One region of the Butyrivibrio sp. XBB1001 genome, then DNA from elsewhere that is predicted to be linked to it. Evidence: predicted binding sites of a transcription regulator. Region 1 holds the regulator's gene; the other holds the start of a gene.

Region 1 (11,236 bases):
TAAAGCCTGCCATGGCTATTTCCTATGACCGAATCGCGATGGCCGGAATAAATGATCCAGACCTTAGGATCACCTTTGATACCAATATCAGATGGAGACGGGATAATCTTTCTCTCAAGTATGGCAACACAGGAAAAGACATACTTCTTCCAGGACAGCACCTGATGGAGCTCAAGATTGCAGGCGCAATGACCATGGAAATGGCACATATACTAGACGAGCTTAATATACGCCAGACCTCTTTTTCCAAGTACGGGAGAGGCTACACCAACTACATGACTGAACTTATTGAGAGAAACAAAAAGAAAAATGCCAGCATCCAGCAGTTTCGCGAAGCTGTGTAAGTATTATTAAGCAATGAAATAAAAGGAGAATTCAAATGACAACAGATCTTATTTTTGGAACCATAATGACAAGCGGCACAATCTCAGGCGTGAGCTTTATCATAGCCACCCTCTGCTCACTTGTAATAGGCTGCTTTATCGCCTTCATGTACACTTTAAAGAACAACTATTCAAAGAGCTACATAGTTACGCTGGCTCTTCTTCCTGCCATCGTTCAGGTAGTAATTATGCTTGTTAACGGCAATATCGGAGCCGGAGTTGCGGTAGCTGGCGCCTTTTCACTGGTACGTTTCCGTTCAGCTCCTGGTACAGGAAAAGAAATCACAAGTATCTTCCTTGCCATGGCTGTAGGCCTTGCAACAGGTATGGGCTACATCGGAATCGCTGCTATTTTTGCAGTTATCATCACACTTGCTAATCTCCTCCTCTCAAGCCTTTCATTTAAGGGAATCGGCCTTGAGGAAAAGACTTTAAAGATCACAGTTCCAGAAAGTCTTGATTTTGAAGGAATCTTCGATGACATTTTCATGCGCTATACAAATACTGCAAATCTTGAAGAAGTTAAGACATCAGGAATGGGAAGCCTTTACAAGCTTACATACAAGGTAGTATTAAGGGATAAGGCTTCAACTAAGGGAATGATCGATGAGATCAGACAGAGAAACGGAAATCTTGAAGTTACTTGCTCAAGACCAGTCATGGTAAAGGCTGAGGAACTTTAAACTTGTTTATATGAATTTGCGGCTTCTATGCACTTTCGTGTAAAGCCGCTAAAGTGGTGGCTTGCATGGAAACTGGCATGCAAGCCACTTTCGTATAAAGGGCACTAGAGGCATGGCTTATATGCAAACAAGCCTGCACACCGTTTTCGTATAAAACCACCAGAGACCCGGCTTACATGCAAATCAGCCTACACACCATTTTCGTATAAGTCATAAAGCCTCAGCTAGCACTACAACCTAAAACTTGTTTATATGCATTTGTGACTTCTATGCACTTTCGTGTAAAGCCGCTAAAGTGGTGGCTTATACGAAATCTGGCCTTAACTACACTTTCGTGTAAAACCACCAAAAACCTGGCTTACATGCAAATCAGCCTGCACGCTATTTTCGTATAAGCCATAAAGTCTCAGCTAGCACTACAACCTAAAACTTGTTTATATGCATTTGTGGCTTTTATGCACTTTCGTGTAAAGCCACAAAAGTTTTACTAGTGATAACAATAAAACGCAATTTAGTGTAGAAAAGACGGAGAAATGATGATACAATAGTTTGTGTGATGTTTAATTGTCTATACAATATACAGTGTGGTATATTTATATTGCAATTATACAGGCAATTAAACTTGCAATCGGAAAGTTGTTTCTAGTAAATGAGAGTAATGAGATAACGGAGGAAATCCCATGAAATGCCCTTTTTGTGGAAAAGATGACACAAGAGTAATTGACTCAAGGCCAGCAGATGAGAACACTTCTATCAGAAGAAGACGTGTATGCGATTCCTGCGGCAAGCGTTTTACGACCTATGAGAAGGTTGAGACAATCCCTCTTATCGTTATTAAGAAGGGCGATGTTCGTGAGCCTTACGACAGAGCCAAGATAGAAGCTGGCGTATTCAGAGCCTGCCATAAGCGCCCGGTAAGCGCTGAGCAGATCACCAAGCTTGTTGATGCTGTGGAGACCGAAGTCTTCAACATGGAGCAAAAAGAGATCCCCAGCCGCGCTATTGGTGAGATTGTGATGGATAAGATGAAGAATCTTGATCCTGTTGCATATGTAAGATTTGCTTCCGTATATAGAGAGTTCAAGGACGTGAATACCTTTATGGATGAGCTTAAGTCAGTGCTTCGCAAGGAAGCTGATGGAACCATCACAGATTCTACAGACAAGAACACTCCACTTCTCAAGAAAGAGTAAAAGAAATAATAATAAGTAGCTAATAACACCCCAGGTTTACTGGCTCTAAACGCTTAGAGTGTGCAGTGGGCTTGGGGTTATTTTTGGCAAATGGAGGGAAAATGCTAAAGAGATACCAATACAGATGCACTTTTAAAGAAGAATGCGGCGCTGACAGCTTCCAGCAGGCAATAGATAAGTGCAAAGAAAAGGCTGCCCAGGCTATAAGAAGAGGGGATTTTGTCAATATTTCTTTTTACAGATATAAAGATATGGGATTTATCTATGTTGAGTCTGTGGCAGAGAAATTGGTGGGGGATATTCTAACTGACATCAAGGATTTCCTGAAAACCTGGCCAAGGGAAGATGGCGACACCTATTTTGTCCCTATGATCAACGTGTATTACCATCACACTCCTGAAGATGATCTTGATGTTTGGGAAAAAGAGAGAACGACTGCGGTCAAGACTAGAGTTGGAAGAATTGCTTTTGTTTACCCGGATAAGCTCACTTCTTACATTCTCCACCACAAGGAAATAGTGGACGAGGGACTTTTGAAAGGCGACAAATACGCCTATATCTCAATGCATGAGAATCTTTTGTTCTCATATTATGAGGAGCCTAGGAATAATGTGAATATCAGCGGACTTGATAAGGAGTCAGAAGCCATAAAGAGATGGCTGGAGGTTGATCCTGAGTCTCACTTTGACAGAGTCAAGGCCAAAGGAGATAACTTCCTTGTTATACCATGTCTCTTTTCCGTGGACAGGTTGGATCTGTGATAGACAGGATGAAACTGCGATAGACAAGGTAAATCTGTGATAGAACTAAGAATAAATAATAGAGGACCATCGTTACTAAGATGTAATGATGGTCCTTAATCTTTTTAATACATGGCAGTTGATCTGAATTCTGTTAGCTATTATGAACTAGCAGTTTGCAGACGAGTAGGATGTCCAATGGTTTTTTACTTAATTACTTGCCCTCAAGGTCTGCAACGCGGACAGGCTCTCCGTTTAAGAGGATATATCCAGGCGGAAGCTTGGAAGCATCAGACATTGAAGTTGTATATTTCCTGGTCTCATGAACGTGAGGCATTGTTCCTGCGGAATTGTTCTTGGCATATTTGTTAAAAGAAACATATTCGCCAGGGGCTGAATGCCTATGGGGCATGGAGGAAGACTGCTGCGCCCGCTCAGTCACCTTCTTGTGTCTGACAGCGATTGCAATTACGATAACTCCTGCATATATCAGTATAGTTATAATTTCACCCATTTGAATACCTCGCCTTGATATTTTTTCGAATATATATCTTGATTTTACTAATATTTTGAATTCACTAATATATTGTATCACAAGGTAAGGCTATTTAAGCACTGTTTTTGTATGAAATCTGCCTTGCTAATGCTTTCGTGTAAAGCGAAAATCTACCTCGGCCGATTCCTTTTAAACTTGTTTATATGAAATTGCGGCTTCATGTAACTTTCGTGTAAAGCCAGTAAAATACCGGCTTATACGCAACGCTGCAAATCTATTCATTTCGTATAAGGCACTTCAGAAGCTAGTTTACATGCATTTACGCCTCCATGGCACTTTCGTATAAGTCGAAAATCTACCTCGGCCGATAGCTCCTAAAACTTGTTTATATGAAATTGTGGCTTTATGCAATTTTCGTATAAAGTCAGTAAAATGCCGACTTACACGCAATTCTGCAAATGTATCACTTTCGTATAAAGCCTCCCAAAAACTTGTTTACATGCAATTACGCTTCCATGGCACTTTCGTATAAAGTAGTGCTCTCACCAAGGTAGGCGCAGGAAAGCCATAGAAATATAATGTCGGTTTTAAAGAAGATATTATCACCGTTAGTAGTTAATAGACTGAATTTTCTGAACTATTACAAATATATTACAAAAATGTTTAAATTATATTGACAATTGGTTCCCATAACCATATGATATAGTTGTCGCGACAGAAAATATGGGAGGTGCAAAATAATGCACAATTTAAAATGCATTAAAAGGGGTTTATCAGTTCTTTTGGCTGTGCTCACTGTTGTATCTTTTGCTCCTGCAGCTACAGTTCATGCAGCAGGCACTACAGATAAGACAGCGACAGAGGTTGTAACAGATATGAGGGTAGGCTGGAACATCGGAAACAGCTTAGATGCAATCAGCCAGGCTTATACTTATCCAGCGACATCTTTAAATGAAACTTATTGGGGAAATCCAGCAACAACCAAGGCACTTATCGATGAAGTGGCTAAGGCTGGATTTAATACAATTCGTGTTCCCGTATCATGGGGACAGTATACAACAGGTTCTAACTACCAGATTCCTGACTTCGTAATGAAGAGAGTCAAGGAAGTAGTTGATTACTGTATCGCCAACGATATGTATGTAATTCTCAATTCTCACCATGACATTGGTTCTGAGAAGAATTTCTATTATCCAAACAATGCTAACAAGAGCCGTTCAGAGGCATATTTCAAGTCTATCTGGACACAGATCGCTACTGAGTTCAAGAACTATGACTCACATCTTATTTTTGAGACTATGAACGAGCCTAGACTTGTAGGCCATGGCGAAGAGTGGTGGTTCCCAAGAAATAACCCTAGCTCAGACATCAGAGAGGCAGTAGCTTGCATCAATGATTACAACCAGGTTGCACTTGATGCTATCAGAGCAACAGGCGGAAACAACGCAAACAGATGCGTTATGGTTCCTGGATATGACGCTTCAATCGAAGGCTGCATGGTTGATGGCTTCAAGCTTCCTAAGGATTCTGCAAGCAACAGACTGATCCTTTCAGTTCATGCTTACATTCCTTATTACTTCGCACTTGCAAGTGATACATTTGTTACAAAATTTGACGACAACCTTAAGTGGGACATTGATTCATTCTTTAATGACCTTAATTCTAAGTTCCTTTCAAAGAACGTTCCTGTAGTAGTAGGTGAGACAAGTGCTACTAACAGAAATAACACATCAGAGCGTGTTAAGTGGGCTGATTACTATTGGGGAACAGCTGCCAAGTATAGCAATGTAGCTATGGTTATCTGGGATAACAATGTTTACCAGAATGATGCTTCAGGTTCAAACGGCGAGTGCCACATGTACATCGATAGAAACTCACTTCAGTGGAAAGACCCAGCAATCATCGATGCTATCATGAAGCATGTTGACGGAACACCTGCAACAATCAATGGAAAAGAAATCCCTGGCACAGAAGAGCCTACTCCAGTAGACCCAGATCCTACACCAGTAGATCCTGATCCAACACCTGTTGATCCAGAGCCAGTTGATCCTACTCCAGTGGATCCAGATCCAACTCCAGTAGCTACAGGCCTTAAGGCTGAGTACACAATTAATAACTGGGGTTCAGGCTATCAGGTACTCATCAAGGTTAAGAATGATGGCGCAGCTACAGTAAACACATGGACTGTTAAGGTTAAGAAGAGTGAAGTTAAGATTGACTCCAGTTGGTGTGTAAATGTCGCCGAGGAAGGTGATAGCTACGTTATCACTCCTATGAGCTGGAACTCAACTCTTACACCTGGCGCTTCTACTGATTTTGGTATCCAGGGAAGCGGCTCTATCGGAACATCTGTAAATGTTACAGTAGAGTAATAAGTTCGAGTTACATCAAAATACATTTTTTCATATTCCACATTAGAATCTCCCTGCGTGTGCGCGGGGAGATTCTTGCTTTTATGAGGAGGCCTTACACGAAAAGGACTGTAGGCGTAAATACATATAAACAAGTTAAGAGAGCAGGACTGAAGGCCTTACACGAAAATGACTGAAAGGCGTAGATTCATATAAACAAGTCAAGGGTAGTAGAACTGGGCACTTACACGAAAATGGTAGTTAAGCATAGTTGCGTGTAAGAGAGAATTTTTGTGGTTTTACACGAAAGTGGCTGTAGGCGTAAATGCATATAAACAAGTCAAGAGAGTAGAGCTGGAGGCTTTACACGAAAATAGCTGAAAGGCGTAAATTCATATAAACAAGTTAAGAGTAGTATAGCGGGGCACTTACACGAAAATGGTAGATAAGCATAGTTGCGTATAAGAGAGAATTTATGTGGTTTTACACGAAAGTGGCTGTAGGCCGTAATTTCATGCAATCAACATATGTGCGGAGCACATAGCCTGGAAAGCAGAGGCGATAGCCTCTTGCTTTCCAGGCTCTAGTAACGCTTGCCGTGCACTAACTAATACTCAGTCTCTTACAGCCCGCCACGAAACAGTTGATGGCTCCGGGCGTGGCGGGCAGTATTGCGGTGTAGCAGGAGCGTTTGTGAATCCGCGACCGGGTTTCAAAAGAGTAAGCTGAGCTGCAAAAATGCTAAAGCTGCGAGACATTCGCACGGAGGAGATAATGCATGAGGCTTTGAAACGAAGACTAGTTTTCTGCTTATGGTTCACTAGGATTTGAACCATAGAAAACTAGTCAGAGGAGCAAAGCCCATGCATTACGACGAAGGTGAAGTGAGCAGATTTAGCATTTGCAGCTTAGCGCTCACTTACAGCACGAAACCAGCGGATGCGCAAACACCCTGCGTTACCAAATACTGCGGGTTGACAATTCTTTGACGAAGTTTTATAGTGCTTATGTGGCGTCCGAGGAGTACGCCGCGGTCGTAGATTCCACTTCAGGGAGCTACAAATCAATTAAATAGGAGGAAGATTTTAACATGATGAGAAAAAGACTTAATGGAAGGGCAGCAAGCTATCTTCTATCTGTCGTGTTAACAACGCTGACTGTTGCATTGAGCGGATGCTCAAGTGACAAGGCAGGAGATTCCCAGAATCAGAGCGAGAACACAGGGGCAGGCACTGAAACAGTGACCAGCACAGAGACACCAGCTGCTGAGACTACGGATGATCTTTCCAAGCTTACTGTAGGAATACCTCAGGACATTGACGGTCTTGACCCACACAACGCAACAGGGGCAGGAACAAGAGAAGTATTCTATAACATTTTTGAAGGCCTTGTTAAGGCTGATGAAAACGGTAATCTTAACCCTGCTGTAGCCAGCGACTACCAGATTTCAGAGGACAGTACAACATACACTTTCACTCTTAGAGATGGCATCAAGTTCCACGACGGATCAAACGTTACAGTAGAGGATATCAAATATTCCCTTGAACGTAACATGGGCGTAGATGGCAGCGAGCCACTTATCAAGGCCTATGGCAAGATTGACAGTGTAAATGTAATTGATGACAGCCACGTAGAGGTTGTTCTTAAGGAAGCTGATTCAGATTTCCTGACACAGCTCACAGTCGCTATTATTCCAGCATCTAACGAGCATCCTGAGACAACACCTATCGGAACTGGCCCATATATGTATGTTTCAAACTCACCACAGGAGAATTTCGTTGTTACAAGATTCGATGATTACTGGGGAGAGAAGGCATATATCAAGGACGTTGTTTTCAAGATCGAAGCTAATATGGACGCTATCGTAATGGATCTTGAGGGCGGCTCTATTGATATGATGGCTCGTGTTACACCAACACAGGTTGCACAGCTTTCAGACAAATTTGAGGTTTATGAGGGAACAATGAACCTTGTACAGGCTCTTTACCTCAACAACGCAGTTAAGCCTTTTGATGATGTAAGAGTTCGTCAGGCTCTTTGCTATGCTGTAGATCCACAGGGCATCATGGACTTTGTATCAGATGGTGCAGGAACAGAGGTTGGTTCAGCTATGTTCCCTTCATTTAGCAAATACTACATGCCTGAACTTAACGACACCTACAACCTTGATACAACCAAGGCAAAAGAGCTTCTTACAGAGGCAGGATATCCAGATGGATTTGAGTTTACTATCACAGTTCCATCTAACTATGGTCAGCACGTAGATACAGCCCAGGTAATTGCTGAGCAGCTTAAAGAGATCGGCGTAACAGCAAACATCCAGGAAATTGAGTGGAATTCATGGGTTTCTGATGTATACAGCGGCAGACAGTACGAAGCTACAGTAGTAGGTATTGATGCTTCTACACTTTCAGCATCAGCACTTCTTTCAAGATATGTATCAGACAATGGCAAGAACTTCGTAAACTTTAATAGTGAAGCCTATGATACAGCTTATGCAAATGCTTCTGCAGCAACTGATGATGATACTAAGACTCAGTACTACAAAGAGTGCGAGACAATCCTTTCACAGGAAGCAGCAAGCGTTTATATTCAGGACCTTCCTGAATTTGTAGTCCTTAACAAGAAGTTTACAGGATATGTTTTCTATCCTCTCTATGTTCAGGATATTGCTAAGATCAGACCAGCGCAGTAAAAGATTTAGAAATACACGTTTATCATTGGACATATAGCCCTGTAAACATGTACAATAAAATACAAGTGGAATCTTGCATTATGCAGGATTCATGAGAAAAATGTTTGGCGGGGAATACGATATGAAATACACATTAAAAAAGTTTATCTCAACAGTAGTTACTTTGGTTGTGGTTTCATTATGCGTATTCCTCGCTTTTAATGTTCTTCCAGGGGACCCGGCCGTCAGAATGCTGGGACTTGAGGCATCCCCTGAACTTATAGAGCAGACAAGAGAGCGCATGGGCCTTAACGACCCGCTGCTTGTAAGATATTTTAGATGGTTCTTTGCTTTTCTTCAGGGAGACTTTGGCACAAGCTATAGCTATAGCGTTTCCGTGGCAAGTCTCATCGTCAAAAAGATCCCAATTACGCTTACATTGGGGCTTTTGGCATTTCTTTTCACAGTACTGATTTCTATTCCCCTTGGAATACTTACAGCTAAATATGAAAACGGAATCCTGGACAGGACAATTACCGTTATAAATCAGGTCATCATGGCTATTCCGCCTTTCTTTTCCGGAATCCTGATCACATTTGTGTTTGGCATGATATTTAAGCTGTTTACTCCAGGCGGATTTATTTCATATACAGATGATTTTGGCGGATTTCTTAAGTATCTCTTTTTCCCATCCCTGGCGATAGCCCTTCCCAAGGTGGCTATGACCGTCAAGATGCTAAGGGGCAACCTTATCGATGAATCGGGAAAAGATTATGCGAGAACCGCATATAGCAGAGGAAACAACACCAACGGTGTTTTATATAGACATGTTCTTAAAAACGCTATGATACCTGTCATCACCTTCCTGGGCATGGCCCTTGCAGACATGGTGGCTGGAAGTATCGTAATAGAGCAGGTTTTCAATATTCCGGGCATCAGCAGAATTCTCCTTAGCAGCATCAGTAACAGGGATTATCCAGTGGTTGAGGCCATCATCATGGGAATCGCCACAATCGTTATTGTGATCAACTTCCTTGTGGATGTGATCTACAGGGTCATTGACCCTAGAATCAGCATAGAAGATTGATACAAAAGCTAACATTATAGGGGAAAAGAGAGAAAGTTAGCAGGATAAAATGTATAATATTGGACTTTGTAAAATTTGTAAGCAAGGCTTGCTTGAGATAGTCAAAAACGAAAAGACAAATAAAATATATATTTGTTGTGATGAGTGCGAGGCGGAATGGGATTTGCCGTCTGATGCTTTGTGTCCCCAAAACGGTACTAGAGGCAAATATGGAAAATCAATTTATCCATCTTTATCAGAAATAAATAGACTAAACTGGGATGTGGATATTTTTGAACATCACAACTAAACCTCCCATAGGCAGGTTTTAATAAGTGTTATATGAGCAGTCGAAAATGTCGGAATAAATGAGCAATGAAAAATAAAATGATAAGAAAATTTTTAAAAAATCCATACCTTGTTATTGGCGGCATTATCATGGGTGTAATCCTCCTTATGATAATTGTGGGCTTTTTCTGGATGCCCTACGAGCCTACCAAGATGAGTGCCTCTGAGAAGCTTCAGGGTATCTCTTTTAAGCATCTCTTTGGAACTGACAATATGGGCCGTGATGTCTTTAGCAGAGTTATGTACGGTAGCAGAGTGACCCTTATGATCGCCATTGGAACAATTATAATCGGCGCGGGAGTTGGCACCGTGATTGGCGCTGTGACAGGTTACTACGGCGGAATGGTGGACGAGGTTACCATGAGGGTAATCGATGCTCTTTTTGCCTTTCCTAGTATTCTCCTGGCTCTTGTAATTGTCAGCGTATTTGGCGTTGGCTGGCCGCAGCTTGTGGCATCTCTTGGAATTGCCTTTGTTCCCAGTTTTGCCAGGATTGTAAGAGGAGAAGTCCTCAGGGTAAAAAATATGGATTATATCGAAAATGCAAGGCTTCAGGGAGTATCTGACGTCAGGATGATCTTCCTGCACATACTGCCTAACATCAAGGGAGTCTTTGCATCTTCTATACTTATTGGCTTTAATAACGCAGTTCTTGCAGAGGCAGGACTTAGCTATTTAGGCGTTGGCTCTCAGCCGCCCTACGCAAGCCTTGGCCGAATGCTCTCAGATGCCCAGCAGTACATGTTTACAAGGCCTAGTTACGTGTTGTGCCCAGGTATTGTCATCGTTCTTATAGTTCTTGGCTTCGCATTTTTAGGGGAGGGTATAAAGAGATGGAAATAATCCTCGATGTTACGGATCTTCACATAGAATTCCATGATTCCTCCACTCCTGAAACTGCAGTTGAGGACTTTGATCTGATGCTTGGAAAGGGCGAGATTGTAGGAATCGTGGGAGAATCAGGTTCAGGCAAGAGTATGAGTGCCCTTGCGATTGCAGGTCTTTTAAATAGACATGCCATCAGGAAGACAGGCAGGATCATGTTCAGAGGTCAGGACCTTCTAACCTGCGACAGAGCAGTGCTGCGTTCTTTTCAGGGAGATGAGATATCAATCATCTTCCAGGAACCCATGACAAGTCTTAATCCTGTCAAAAGAATTGGCTGGCAGGTGGAGGAGCCGCTTAGGATCCACCACCCTGAGATTAAAAAGAAAGAGCGCAAGGAACGCGCAATAGCAATGCTGGGGGACGTGGGGCTTGAGCATGCCGAGGAAGTTTACTACATGTATCCTCACGAATTGT
Region 2 (11,236 bases), on a different contig from region 1:
TATGGCTACAGTAGAGAACGCCCTTGTTGTATCAAATTACGCAGATTACCTTGTGGCATCAGAAGAGACAGAGCCAGGTGTGGGCTGGTACTACACAGACTGGCTGACAGCACTTGGAAGCAATACTTCCATGGAAACAATAGAAATAGGCAAAAATATTATTGATTCCTTTACAAGTGCCTGTGCTCAGACCTGCCCTGGACAGAAGACAACACTTTCACTTATTGACCTTGCAGAGCTGTCACAGACAGTGCCATCTGAACTTGCGGATTTTTCCAAGGATACCTCAGAAATGATAAAGAGTAACGAATACTCAGCAGTATCCAATGCCCGCAGCAGTACAAGAGAGTTTGCATCATCCTCCAGAATCGATCAGGTAGATCTCGTGGATTTTGCCAACAGGATTGGAACAGATGAGGCAAAAGAGCTGGCAACTGCCTTAAAGGGATCCATTAAGTACAATAGAACAAGCACAAATATGACAAATGCATATGGCCTTTCAATCTACTTCCCATACAAGAAGGCCTCAAAAGTAGATTCTATGGTTGGAACCTATGAAGATATTGGAATGGATGAGGAATATGCAAAATGTATCCAGAATTTTGCATCATTAGAAGTCGCAGGACAGGTTGCTGCAGGCGGAACAGGTAGCCCTATGGGATCTCTTTTTGGAGACCAGACATTTAGCCAGGGCAGCGGAGTTTCATCGGCGGATATGATATCTCAGCTCCTCTCAACCTTCCTTTCAAGTGATTTTAGTAGCATATCCGGACTTACATCATCAAACAGCAGCTTTATTGGCAAGAATCTGGATGTTGAGCAGGCGGCGCAATATATAGCTGCCAACCAGTTTGATCCTTCAGCACTTATATGGACAACCAATGCTGAAGATTATACCTGCATAACTCTTTCACCTGATCAGTGGAAACTGGTACAGGATTTAAAGCTTAATCTGTACTACGATGATGGAGAAGGCTATATAGATCTGGGCTATGATACAACCTTTGAGTTTGATGAAGAGGGTAACCTCATGGCACCAGACGATAAAACCTGGCTTTCTATAGATGGTCAAATAGTTGCATTTTATGTGATCGATGTTCAGGGCGATGATAGTAGCTATGCCATAACTGGTCGCGTACCATGCGAGCTGAACGGAGAGAGATGCAACCTTATCCTGGTATTTGATTCTGAAAACGAAGACGGCTATGTTGCCGGAGCTTGCTATGACTATGTAGAGGGTGAAACAGAAACAATCGCCAAGAACCTCACAGAAATTCAAGAGGGCGATACCATAGACTATGTATGTGATTACTACAACTATGATAAATCTTTCCAGCAGAACTACTATCTGGGAGAACAGGTTGTAGTAGACAAGGATATGTCAGAAATGGAGATAATAAATCTCCCTGTAGGCGAAGGCAAGGTATATGCAACATACTGCTTCACAGATATTTATGGCCAGAAATACTGGACACCTACACTTACATATTGATTGTAGGATGAGATAAAAAGATATTATAATTAAGCCCAGGACAGTTATTTGCCCTGGGCATATTTTTTGAAGGAGTATCAAGGTGGAAGAAAAAACAAGAGATTTTCTGGCGGGAAGAGTTCGAGACCTGGCAGGAAGAGCATATATGAATGGCTTTGTGACACATACTGATTTTTTATCAGTGTCAGAGCTTGCCATGTTTTATCAGATATTAGCTGCAGAGGGAGTGCCTTCGAATGTTCATGAATACTGCGGCGCAAGGTATGTAACTTATGGCGGAATAGATGATGCAGAGAGAAGAATGATCTGTTTTTTGCCGGATTATATGGATGAAGAAAGCTTTTTACTATCTGAAAATGCTGAAAACAGCGTATGCAAATGTGTTCATGTGACACCACTTAATAATAAATTTGCAGATGATCTTAATCATAGGGACTATCTTGGAAGTGTTATGAATCTAGGTATAGAGCGTGATCAGATTGGAGATATTCTGGCAGGAGACAAGGAAGCATTCATTTTTGCAACTCCCGATATTGCTGAAATGATGGTAAAAGAGCTTATCAGGATCCGCCATACCTCTGTTAAATGCCAGATAGTCAATGCTGCAGAATGTAATATAGAGCCAAAATTTGAAGAAATATCAGGAAGTGTTGCCTCAGAGAGAATTGATGCAATCCTGGCCTTTGTGTACCATTTGTCCAGATCAGAGGCTCAAAAGCTTATAGAAAGCGAGTCTGTTTTTATAGATGGAAGGACGGCTTATAGCGGTGGATACGATCTTAAAGCAGGTTCAAGGGTGTCAGTTAGAGGCCACGGAAAATTCATATACCTTGGAACAACAAATACTACCAGAAAAGGTAGGCTTTTTGTGACGGCAAGAGTATTCAGATGAGCTGATGCTAATGAAAGTATATTAAAATATAAAGATTTATGGAAAAAGAAGAAAGGATCAAGCGCAATACCATACGCTGACCCTTTCTTCTTTTTGTATTGTTTATGTAAATTAATGTGTAAGGAGAATGCAAAAATCAAAGGAGAGAAGCAACACACTCAGAAACCTTCTTCATGTCTGCTGTGGGCTCAAAACGAGCAACAACATTACCTTCTCTGTCTATTACAAACTTAGTGAAATTCCACTTGATATCAGGATTATTCTTGTAATCCTTGTCAATCTTCTTGAGCATTACGCTCATTGCAAGTGCTGCAGGACTCTTACCAAAGCCCTCGAAGCCCTTCTGCTCCTTGAGGAACTTGTAAAGAGGAAGCTGGCCCTCGCCGTTAACATCAGATTTTGTCATCTGAGGGAACTTTGTATTGTAGTGGAGCTGGCAGAATTCATGAATCTCCTCATCTGTGCCAGGAGTCTGTCCAGCAAACTGGTTACAAGGAATATCAAGAACCTCAAAGCCCTTCTCATTAAACTCTTCATACATAGACTCAATGTCCTTGTAATGAGGAGTAAAGCCGCAACCTGTAGCTGTATTAACTACAAGAACAACCTTGCCCTTAAAAGTCTCCATTGAAACCTGATTGCCCTGAGCATCAGTGACAGAATAATCATAGAATCCCATTTCTATTACCTCCGAAATAAACTATTTAACATTTAATTATTAACAGCGTTCAATTTACTTAAATTATATTGCGCGCAATCTAAAATGTCAATAGAAAATTTAAAAATATTGCAAAAAACAAGTTGGCATTTTATAGTTGTCTTATGAAAAATTACATTGTTTTTGACCTGGAATGGAATCAGGGAGAGGCACCAGTAACCGAAAACGGCAAGACTCTCATATTTGAGATTGTAGAAATAGGTGCCGTAAAACTTAATGAAAAAAAGGAAAAAGTAGGCGAGTTTTCAAGACTTATAAAACCGCAGGTTTTTAAGCAGATGCACAGGATCACAGGAAAACTTATCCATCTTACAATGGAAGACCTTGAAAAAGGAGGATCTTTCCAGGAAGTTGCATCTGAGTTCTTAAGCTGGTGTGGAGAAGGCGCTGAGTTTTGCAGTTGGGGACCATTGGATCTAACAGAGTTCCAGAGAAACCTGGATTTCTTTGGCATGCCTCTTTTATCTGACAGGCCCATAGCCTTTTACGACGTGCAGAAGCTCTATTCCCTGGCCTTTGATGACGGCAAGTCCAGAAAGAGTTTATCAACAGTTGTTGATGAGCTAGGAATGGAAAAGGACATACCTTTTCATAGGGCATTAGCAGATGCAGAGTACACAGCCAGAATCTTTAAGAGACTAAATGACAAGGTTTTGCAGAAGGTTTCTTTTGATACTTATGTAACCCCTAAGACAAGAAAACAGGAGATAAAAATCACCTTTGATAATTACTTTAAATATATTTCAAGGGAATTTGATACCAAGGAAGACATCCTGGAAAATATAGAAATAATGAGCACCAAATGCTATATCTGTCACAGGAACATCAGGCGTAAGGTCAAGTGGTTTACACCAAACAGTAAACACTATTATTCTGTGGCGTATTGTGAGCTTCATGGTTTTATGAAATCCAAAGTCAGGATAAAGAAAGCTGAAAATGGCAGGTTATTTGTGGTAAAAACCTGTAAGTTTATTCCGCCTGAAGATGTGGAAGCCATGAAGATAAAACAGAGAAAAATAAAGAAAAGGCCCGTGGATTAAAATCTCACGTGGCCTTTTTTATATTCTTTCTTTCTTCTGCGATAGCGCATCCTGTCGCTCTTACTGGTGTATTTGTGGCTAAAGTGGACTCTGGTGATAACAGAGCAGATCAAAGTTGTAAGTAAAACGAAAACCACTGCAAACACGAATAGATATTTAACATTAATGTAAGTTGTATGAGTATGGGATGAGCCGCCTCTGGATCCATCAGAGCTACTACCCTCATAGCACAAAAGTGCGTTTCCTATTGGAACATCGTTAAAAGTGTAGATAACCTTGGCTAGAGCATTTGGATTAACCGCCAGATCATTTTGCGTAAGGTCATAGGATACAGTGTAGGTTGTGTCTTCTATAGATGAGGTCTTAGGAATAATGATCGTGCTATTCTCATCAAGGCTTAAAATGGCGCCGGATTTGCCGAACACATCATGCTCTGATTCAAAGAATAAAGAATCATTGGGCATATATCGGCTGTCATTCTGGGAAACATTTATAGCCTCAAAATTATTAAAACCATAGTTAAAAAGAACTGCTGTGTCAGTAAACTGAGAAGGGGATTCTTCCTTTAAAACAACGCATATAAGCTTGATTCCATCTCTTTCTGCGCAGGTTACAAGAGTTTCTCTGGCCTGGTCAGTGTACCCCGTCTTGCCACCAACTATTCCGTCATACTTAACTTCACCTGTGATCAGCTTGTGCTTGTTGTTTAAATAGAAGTCATCAGGCTGAGTGTCTGTTGCTGTAAAATGATACCTGGGAGTATTTCCAACCTTGCACAAAAGTTCATTGTCAAAAAAAGCTCTGGCTATCAGAGAAAGATCATATGCACTTGTGTAATGATCATCTGTCTGAAGCCCGTTAGGGTTACTAAAGTGAGTATTAGTGCATCCAAGCTCTTTGGCTCTTTTGTTCATAAGAGCAACAAATTCATCGATGCTGCCGCTTACATGTTCTGCTACAGCATTGGCAACCTCGTTGGCACTTCCAACCATGATTCCATAAAGCGCCTGCTCAAGCGTGATCGACTCGCCTACATCCATTCCAATAGAGGAACCATCTCTTGGTACGCTGAACACGGCATCATTTGAGAATGTGATCTTGTCGCCAAGGTTGGCATTTTCCACAGCTAAAAGACAAGTCATTATCTTAGTAGTACTGGCTGGGAAAAGTTCTTCGTGGATGTTCTTGGAATATAAAATAGTTCCGGTCCTGGCATCCATCAGTATAGCAGCTTCAGCCCCAATTGCAGGCCCTTCCGGCCAGCCGCTTGTCTCATTACTCTGTATGGGCAGCTCTTTTCTGGCTTCTGCCTCTGCCTGGAAATCTACAGTCTCTGCAAGCGCTGTCAGACGGAGCCCCCATAGGCTAATAAAGATAAGAAGACAGCCTAAAGCCGCGCGGTATTTGGTTTTTCTTTTGCAAAAGAAAAATAAGTGTCTCATAGTATATAGATAATACAATACTTTCCAAGTGGTCGCAAATGTTGTAAAATTCTCTTATAAGATTTATAGGTAGGATGAGAAATGCGTTTAAGAAATATTGCAGGTTCCAGAGAAGTTATTGCTGACAGTAAGTACACTGTCAAGAATCCAGAAACAAAAAAAGGACTCTGGAAAAAAGAAGTATTTGGTAATGACAACAAGATTCATATTGAAATAGGAATGGGGAAGGGTAGATTCCTGATGGATCTTGCAGAACTCAATCCAGATATCAACTATGTTGGAATTGAGAAGTATTCCAGTGTACTTCTTAGAGCAATTCAGAAGCAGGAGGAGAGACAGCTTCCTAATGTTATTTTCATAAGGATGGATGCTGAGAATATCACCGATGTATTTGCTCCTTCAGAGGTTGATAAGATCTACCTCAATTTCTCTGATCCGTGGCCCAAGGACAGACATGCCAAGAGGCGCCTTCCTTCCAGAGAGTTTTTGGGACGCTACGACCAAATATTAAAGAAAGATGGTGTTGTAGAGTTCAAGACTGACAACAAGGACCTTTTTGACTTTGCTGTGGAAGAGGTAGAACCAGCAGGCTGGACCCTTGACGCAGTAACATATGATCTTCATAATGACCCTGTTATGAATGAGGGCAATGTAATGACGGAATATGAAGAGAAATTCTCATCACAAGGCAATCCAATCTACAAATACATTGTTAGCAGAAAGGGGAAGTAACTTATGGACTACAGTTTAAACAGTCAGAATTTCCAAGAAGAGGTTTTAAACAGCAAGATTCCGGTACTCGTTGATTTTTCCGCAGACTGGTGCGGCCCCTGCAAGATGATGGCCCCTGTTATTGATGAACTTGCTGGAGAATATGAGGGAGAAATGAAAATTGGCAAGATCAATGTTGATCAGTCTCCTGATATTGCTCAGAAGTATAATGTTATGTCGATTCCAATGTTTGCTTTCTTCAAGAACGGAGAAGTTATTGAGACAGCGGTTGGAGCACTTAATAAGGCTAAATTACAAGGAATAATTGATAAAGTGCTGGCCTAAAGGTCAGCACTTTACTTTAGAGGTAGAAACGTTGGCGGATAAGATTACTAAATTTGAAGACTACAAGAGAAAAGACAACGTCGGGGATACAACAGATATTGATATCCAGATAGAAGACCCAATGAACTTCTTTAATGCCGAGGAGCGGGAGGAGTTCTATCAGGAGAGGCAGAAGGAGCAGGAAAGAGAGCTGGCACAGAATAGACCACCGATGCAGGAGGCGGCGCAGCAATATGCTCAGCCGCAGTATCAGCAGCCAGTGCAGCCTCAGCCCCAGTATTCACAGGATGACTACAGCCAGTTAGTAGACAATGCCTGGAACAAGGATTTGCCTGGAAATGATGGCAGGGATTATGAAGATGACTATGATCCCGATTACGATGAAGACTACGAAGATGGATATGATGAGGGCTATGACGAAGAGGAAGATTCTGAGGGAGGATTCCCAATTGAACTGTTCGTAAGAATCTCTTCTATCATCACTGGAGTTATCATTCTGGCCTTTTTGGCTATCGTTTTAAAGGTCAAGGTTTATGACAGATATCTGGCACCAGATCCGGATGAGGAGCAGGTAACAGTTTCAGAGCTTGCACTTCCTAGTGGTTATACAGAGAAAAATGACACAGTTGTAGTTACAGCTGAGATGCTCAATTTAAGATCTGTTGATAATTCCAGCAGTAAAGACACAGTTATGGGAACTGTAAACAAGGGTACGGAACTTAAAAGAGTTGCAGTGAATGCAGATAATAGCTGGGCGCTTGTTGAATACAATGGTCAGAGATTATATGCATCAATGAAATACCTTGAAGTAAAATAATGACATGGATCATCTTCTGCGGCTGTGGAGCCAGGTGTAGAACTTATCCACAGCTTCGGACAGATTGTCGCTGGTACGAGAACAGGATTCTGCGCAGCTAAGGACCTCTTCCAGAGAAGTGTTCTGTGCATACTGCGCGATTCTTTCTCCGCAGCTTTTTTCAAGTGAGCGATAATCCATATTGATCAAAAGAGTATTGTGCATCCCGCTTACGGATCTATAAAGTTCGGGATATTTTTTTTGCACAATAGTAAGTTCATCCAGAATCTGTTCACGACTCTGAATGCAGAACAAAAGATAGACTGACTCCACTATTTCTGGTGGTTCAATCTCATCCTGGTAGGAGTTATCTTCGTAGCCATCAAGGGTTGCGTAGTACTCGCAGATTTCCTGGACAAGGGAACCTACCTTGGAGTTATCATATAATTTTTGTAATTCATCAAATTTTTTTTCGCTCATAAATTAAGATTAATTGTTTTAAAAGAAAAAGTAAAGATAGGAAAAGCATATGAAAATAGGAATTTTTGATTCCGGGATAGGCGGGCTGTCCGTACTACATGAAGCTTACCACAGACTTCCGGGGCAAGAATACATATTTTACGCAGATACTGAGCATGTTCCTTATGGAACAAAGACTCCAGAGGAGATAGTTGGCTTTGCCATTGATAACGCTCAGTTTCTCATAGATAAAGGCGCAGATGCACTGGTTGTAGCCTGCAATACGGCTACAAGTGTTGCTATTAAGGAGCTAAGACGCCGTTTTGACATCCCTATCCTTGGGATGGAACCTGCTGTAAAGCCAGCTGTAGAGGGAACTGAGGAAAAAAGAATCATGGTAATAGCCACACCTGTTACCATCAGAGAAGATAAGCTAAGGGACCTGCTTCACAGGGTAGATGAGGAGCATAGAGTAGACCTTAAACCCATGCCCAAGCTAGTAGAATTCGCAGAAAAAGAGATGTTTGACACACCAGAAGTAATTGAGTATATTAGAAGCTCTTTTGCAGATTATGACGCGTCTAAATATAGTGCACTGGTTCTAGGTTGTACTCATTTTAACTATTTCAAGCCTGCATTCAGGGACTTCTTTGGTTCGGACACACTTTTGGTTGATGGTAATTTTGGCACTGTTCACCATCTTGCAGACGTTCTTTCACTTGATATGAATTCGGATCAAGATACAGAGGTCTATTTTGATGACTACCACAAGATGTTGGGGCAGTCCAAAACGGAATATTATTTTTCAAAAAAATTTATTGAAGATGAGAAAACTCTGGAACACTTGAAAAGACTGCATAATCGCCTCGAAGAGGTTAGAAAACTCTGATTTTTATAGTCTTGAAATTAACAAAATATTGTATTATTATTTAAATGTAACTACAAGATATTGTGATTTCAAACAAATTAAAATATGTTTTCATGCCAGCTTTCTGCATGACAAACATATTTTTTATGGTCAAAAACCAGTTTATATAATAGTTTTTAGTTTATTTAGAGGGGGTTCCTATGAAAATCATCAAGAGAAGTGGTAAAGAGGTTGCATTTGATGTCAGCAAGATCATTGCAGCTATTGAGAAGGCCAACAACGAGGTCACGGAGGAGAAGAAACTGACTCATGGCCAGATCATTGATATTGCCACAAGTGTAGAGAAATTATGCGCAACACTTACACGTGCTGCCAGCGTTGAGGAAATCCAGGACATGGTCGAGGATGGCCTTATGAAGGCTGGTAAGTACGATGTTGCCAGAAAATATATTACATATCGTTATAAGCACGCCCTTGTTAGAAAATCCAACACAACAGATGAGCAGATCATGTCTCTTATCGAGTGCAATAACGAAGAGGTCAAGCAGGAGAATTCCAACAAGAATCCTACTGTTAACAGCGTACAGAGAGACTATATGGCTGGAGAAGTCAGCAAGGATATTACCAGAAGATTTCTTTTGCCTGAGGATGTTGTTAAGGCCCATGAAGAGGGAATTATCCACTTCCATGATTCAGACTATTTTGCACAGCACATGCACAACTGCTGTCTTGTAAATCTTGAGGATATGCTCCAGAACGGAACAGTTATTTCTGAAACCATGATCGAGCGTCCCAAGAGCTTTTCAACTGCTTGTAACATTGCAACACAGGCAATTGCGCAGATAGCAAGCTCACAGTATGGTGGACAGAGTATTACTCTTTCACACCTTGTTCCTTTCGTGGACGTTAGCAGACAGAAGTTCCGCAAGGAGGTTGCTCTTGAGTTTGAAACTGCTGGAGTTAAGGTCAACAAGAAGCAGGTAGATGAGATCGCAGAAATGCGAGTTAGAAAGGAAATCGAGAGAGGATGCCAGGTTATCCAGTATCAGGTCATCACTCTTATGACAACAAATGGACAGGCTCCATTTATCACTGTTTTCATGTATCTTGATGAGGTTCCAGAGGGACAGCAGAGAGAAGATCTTGCGATGGTGATCGAGGAGATGCTCAAACAGCGTATTCTTGGTGTCAAGAACGAGAAGGGACAGCTTATCACACCAGCATTCCCTAAACTGATCTATGTTCTTGATGAGGACAATATCCACGAGGATTCCAAGTACTGGTACCTCACAGAGCTTGCTGCAAAGTGCACAGCCAAGAGACTTGTCCCAGATTACATATCAGCCAAGAAGATGAAAGAACTCAAGAAAGGCGATGTATATCCATGTATGGGTTGCAGATCCTTCCTGACACCAGATAGTGAAGAGAATGCTGAGGGCCTTTGCAATCAGGGCAACAAATCACATGCTCTTAACTATAAAGAGGGCGACCACAAGTATTATGGTCGTTTCAACCAGGGCGTTGTTACTATCAACTTAGTTGATGTAGCCTGCTCTTCCTACAAGAATGAAGAGAAGTTCTGGGAAATCCTTGAAGAGAGAACTGAGCTTTGTAAGAGAGCACTTATGTGCAGACACAACAGGCTCCTTGGAACTCCTTCAGACGTAGCACCAATCCTCTGGCAGAACGGAGCACTTGCCAGATTACAGAAGGGTGAGGTAATTGATCCACTCCTTTTTGGAAATTATTCAACTATTTCTCTTGGTTACGCCGGACTTTGCGAGTGTACCAAGTACATGAAGGGTGTTTCTCATACTGATCCTAAGGGAAAAGATTTCGCGCTTAAGGTAATGCAGTTTTTAAATGACAAGTGCGCAAAGTGGAGAGCTGAGACCAATGTTGCCTTCAGCCTTTACGGAACACCACTTGAGTCAACAACTTATAAGTTTGCAAAATGCCTCCAGAAGCGTTTTGGAATTATCCCAGAAGTTACTGACAAGAACTATATTACAAATAGCTACCACGTTCATGTAACAGAGCAGATTGACGCATTCACCAAGCTTAAGTTTGAATCAGAGTTCCAGGCTCTTTCTCCAGGAGGAGCTATCAGTTATGTAGAAGTTCCTGATATGAACAGCAACATCGATGCAGTAATCTCAGTAATGAAGTATATTTATGAGAACATCATGTATGCTGAGCTGAATACCAAGTCAGATTATTGCCAGTGCTGTGGTTATGACGGAGAGATCAAGATAGTTACAGATACAGACGGCAAGCTTATCTGGGAGTGTCCTAACTGCGGAAACCGCGACCAGAACAAGATGAACGTTGCTAGACGTACTTGTGGATACATCGGTACTCAGTACTGGAATCAGGGACGTACTCAGGAGATAAAAGAAAGAGTACTTCACATGAGCAATCCAAAGCTCTGATAAGACTCTTTTGAAAAATTATAATGCGTGGCTTCTGGATG

The links. Region 1 encodes NrdR, which represses ribonucleotide reductase genes. Its sites were predicted from a motif close to CACAANATNTTGTG; they were not measured.
Region 2: nrdD (anaerobic ribonucleoside-triphosphate reductase) is a predicted target of NrdR. The motif match lies at 8,836-8,849, and genes of this name have one in related genera.

Annotation. Positions count from the first base shown of each region.
Region 1 covers NZ_AUKA01000001.1:603,928-615,163, reverse strand. The annotation lists gene G631_RS0102680 (polyphosphate polymerase domain-containing protein) at 1-344, shown strand, start outside; gene G631_RS0102675 (DUF4956 domain-containing protein) at 380-1,066, shown strand; gene nrdR (transcriptional regulator NrdR) at 1,747-2,259, shown strand; gene G631_RS19860 (hypothetical protein) at 2,361-3,020, shown strand; gene G631_RS0102660 (hypothetical protein) at 3,214-3,513, opposite strand; gene G631_RS0102655 (cellulase family glycosylhydrolase) at 4,236-5,867, shown strand; gene G631_RS0102650 (ABC transporter substrate-binding protein) at 6,937-8,541, shown strand; gene G631_RS0102645 (ABC transporter permease) at 8,663-9,607, shown strand; gene G631_RS0102640 (hypothetical protein) at 9,657-9,896, shown strand; gene G631_RS0102635 (ABC transporter permease) at 9,974-10,777, shown strand; gene G631_RS17750 (ABC transporter ATP-binding protein) at 10,768-11,236, shown strand, end outside.
Region 2 covers NZ_AUKA01000009.1:132,483-143,718, forward strand. The annotation lists gene G631_RS0109825 (clostripain-related cysteine peptidase) at 1-1,492, shown strand, start outside; gene G631_RS0109830 (YlmH/Sll1252 family protein) at 1,575-2,384, shown strand; gene G631_RS0109835 (glutathione peroxidase) at 2,521-3,063, opposite strand; gene G631_RS0109840 (3'-5' exonuclease) at 3,207-4,142, shown strand; gene G631_RS0109845 (D-alanyl-D-alanine carboxypeptidase family protein) at 4,139-5,584, opposite strand; gene trmB (tRNA (guanosine(46)-N7)-methyltransferase TrmB) at 5,666-6,316, shown strand; gene trxA (thioredoxin) at 6,320-6,640, shown strand; gene G631_RS0109860 (SH3 domain-containing protein) at 6,672-7,457, shown strand; gene G631_RS0109865 (hypothetical protein) at 7,467-7,916, opposite strand; gene murI (glutamate racemase) at 7,966-8,784, shown strand; gene nrdD (anaerobic ribonucleoside-triphosphate reductase) at 8,964-11,195, shown strand.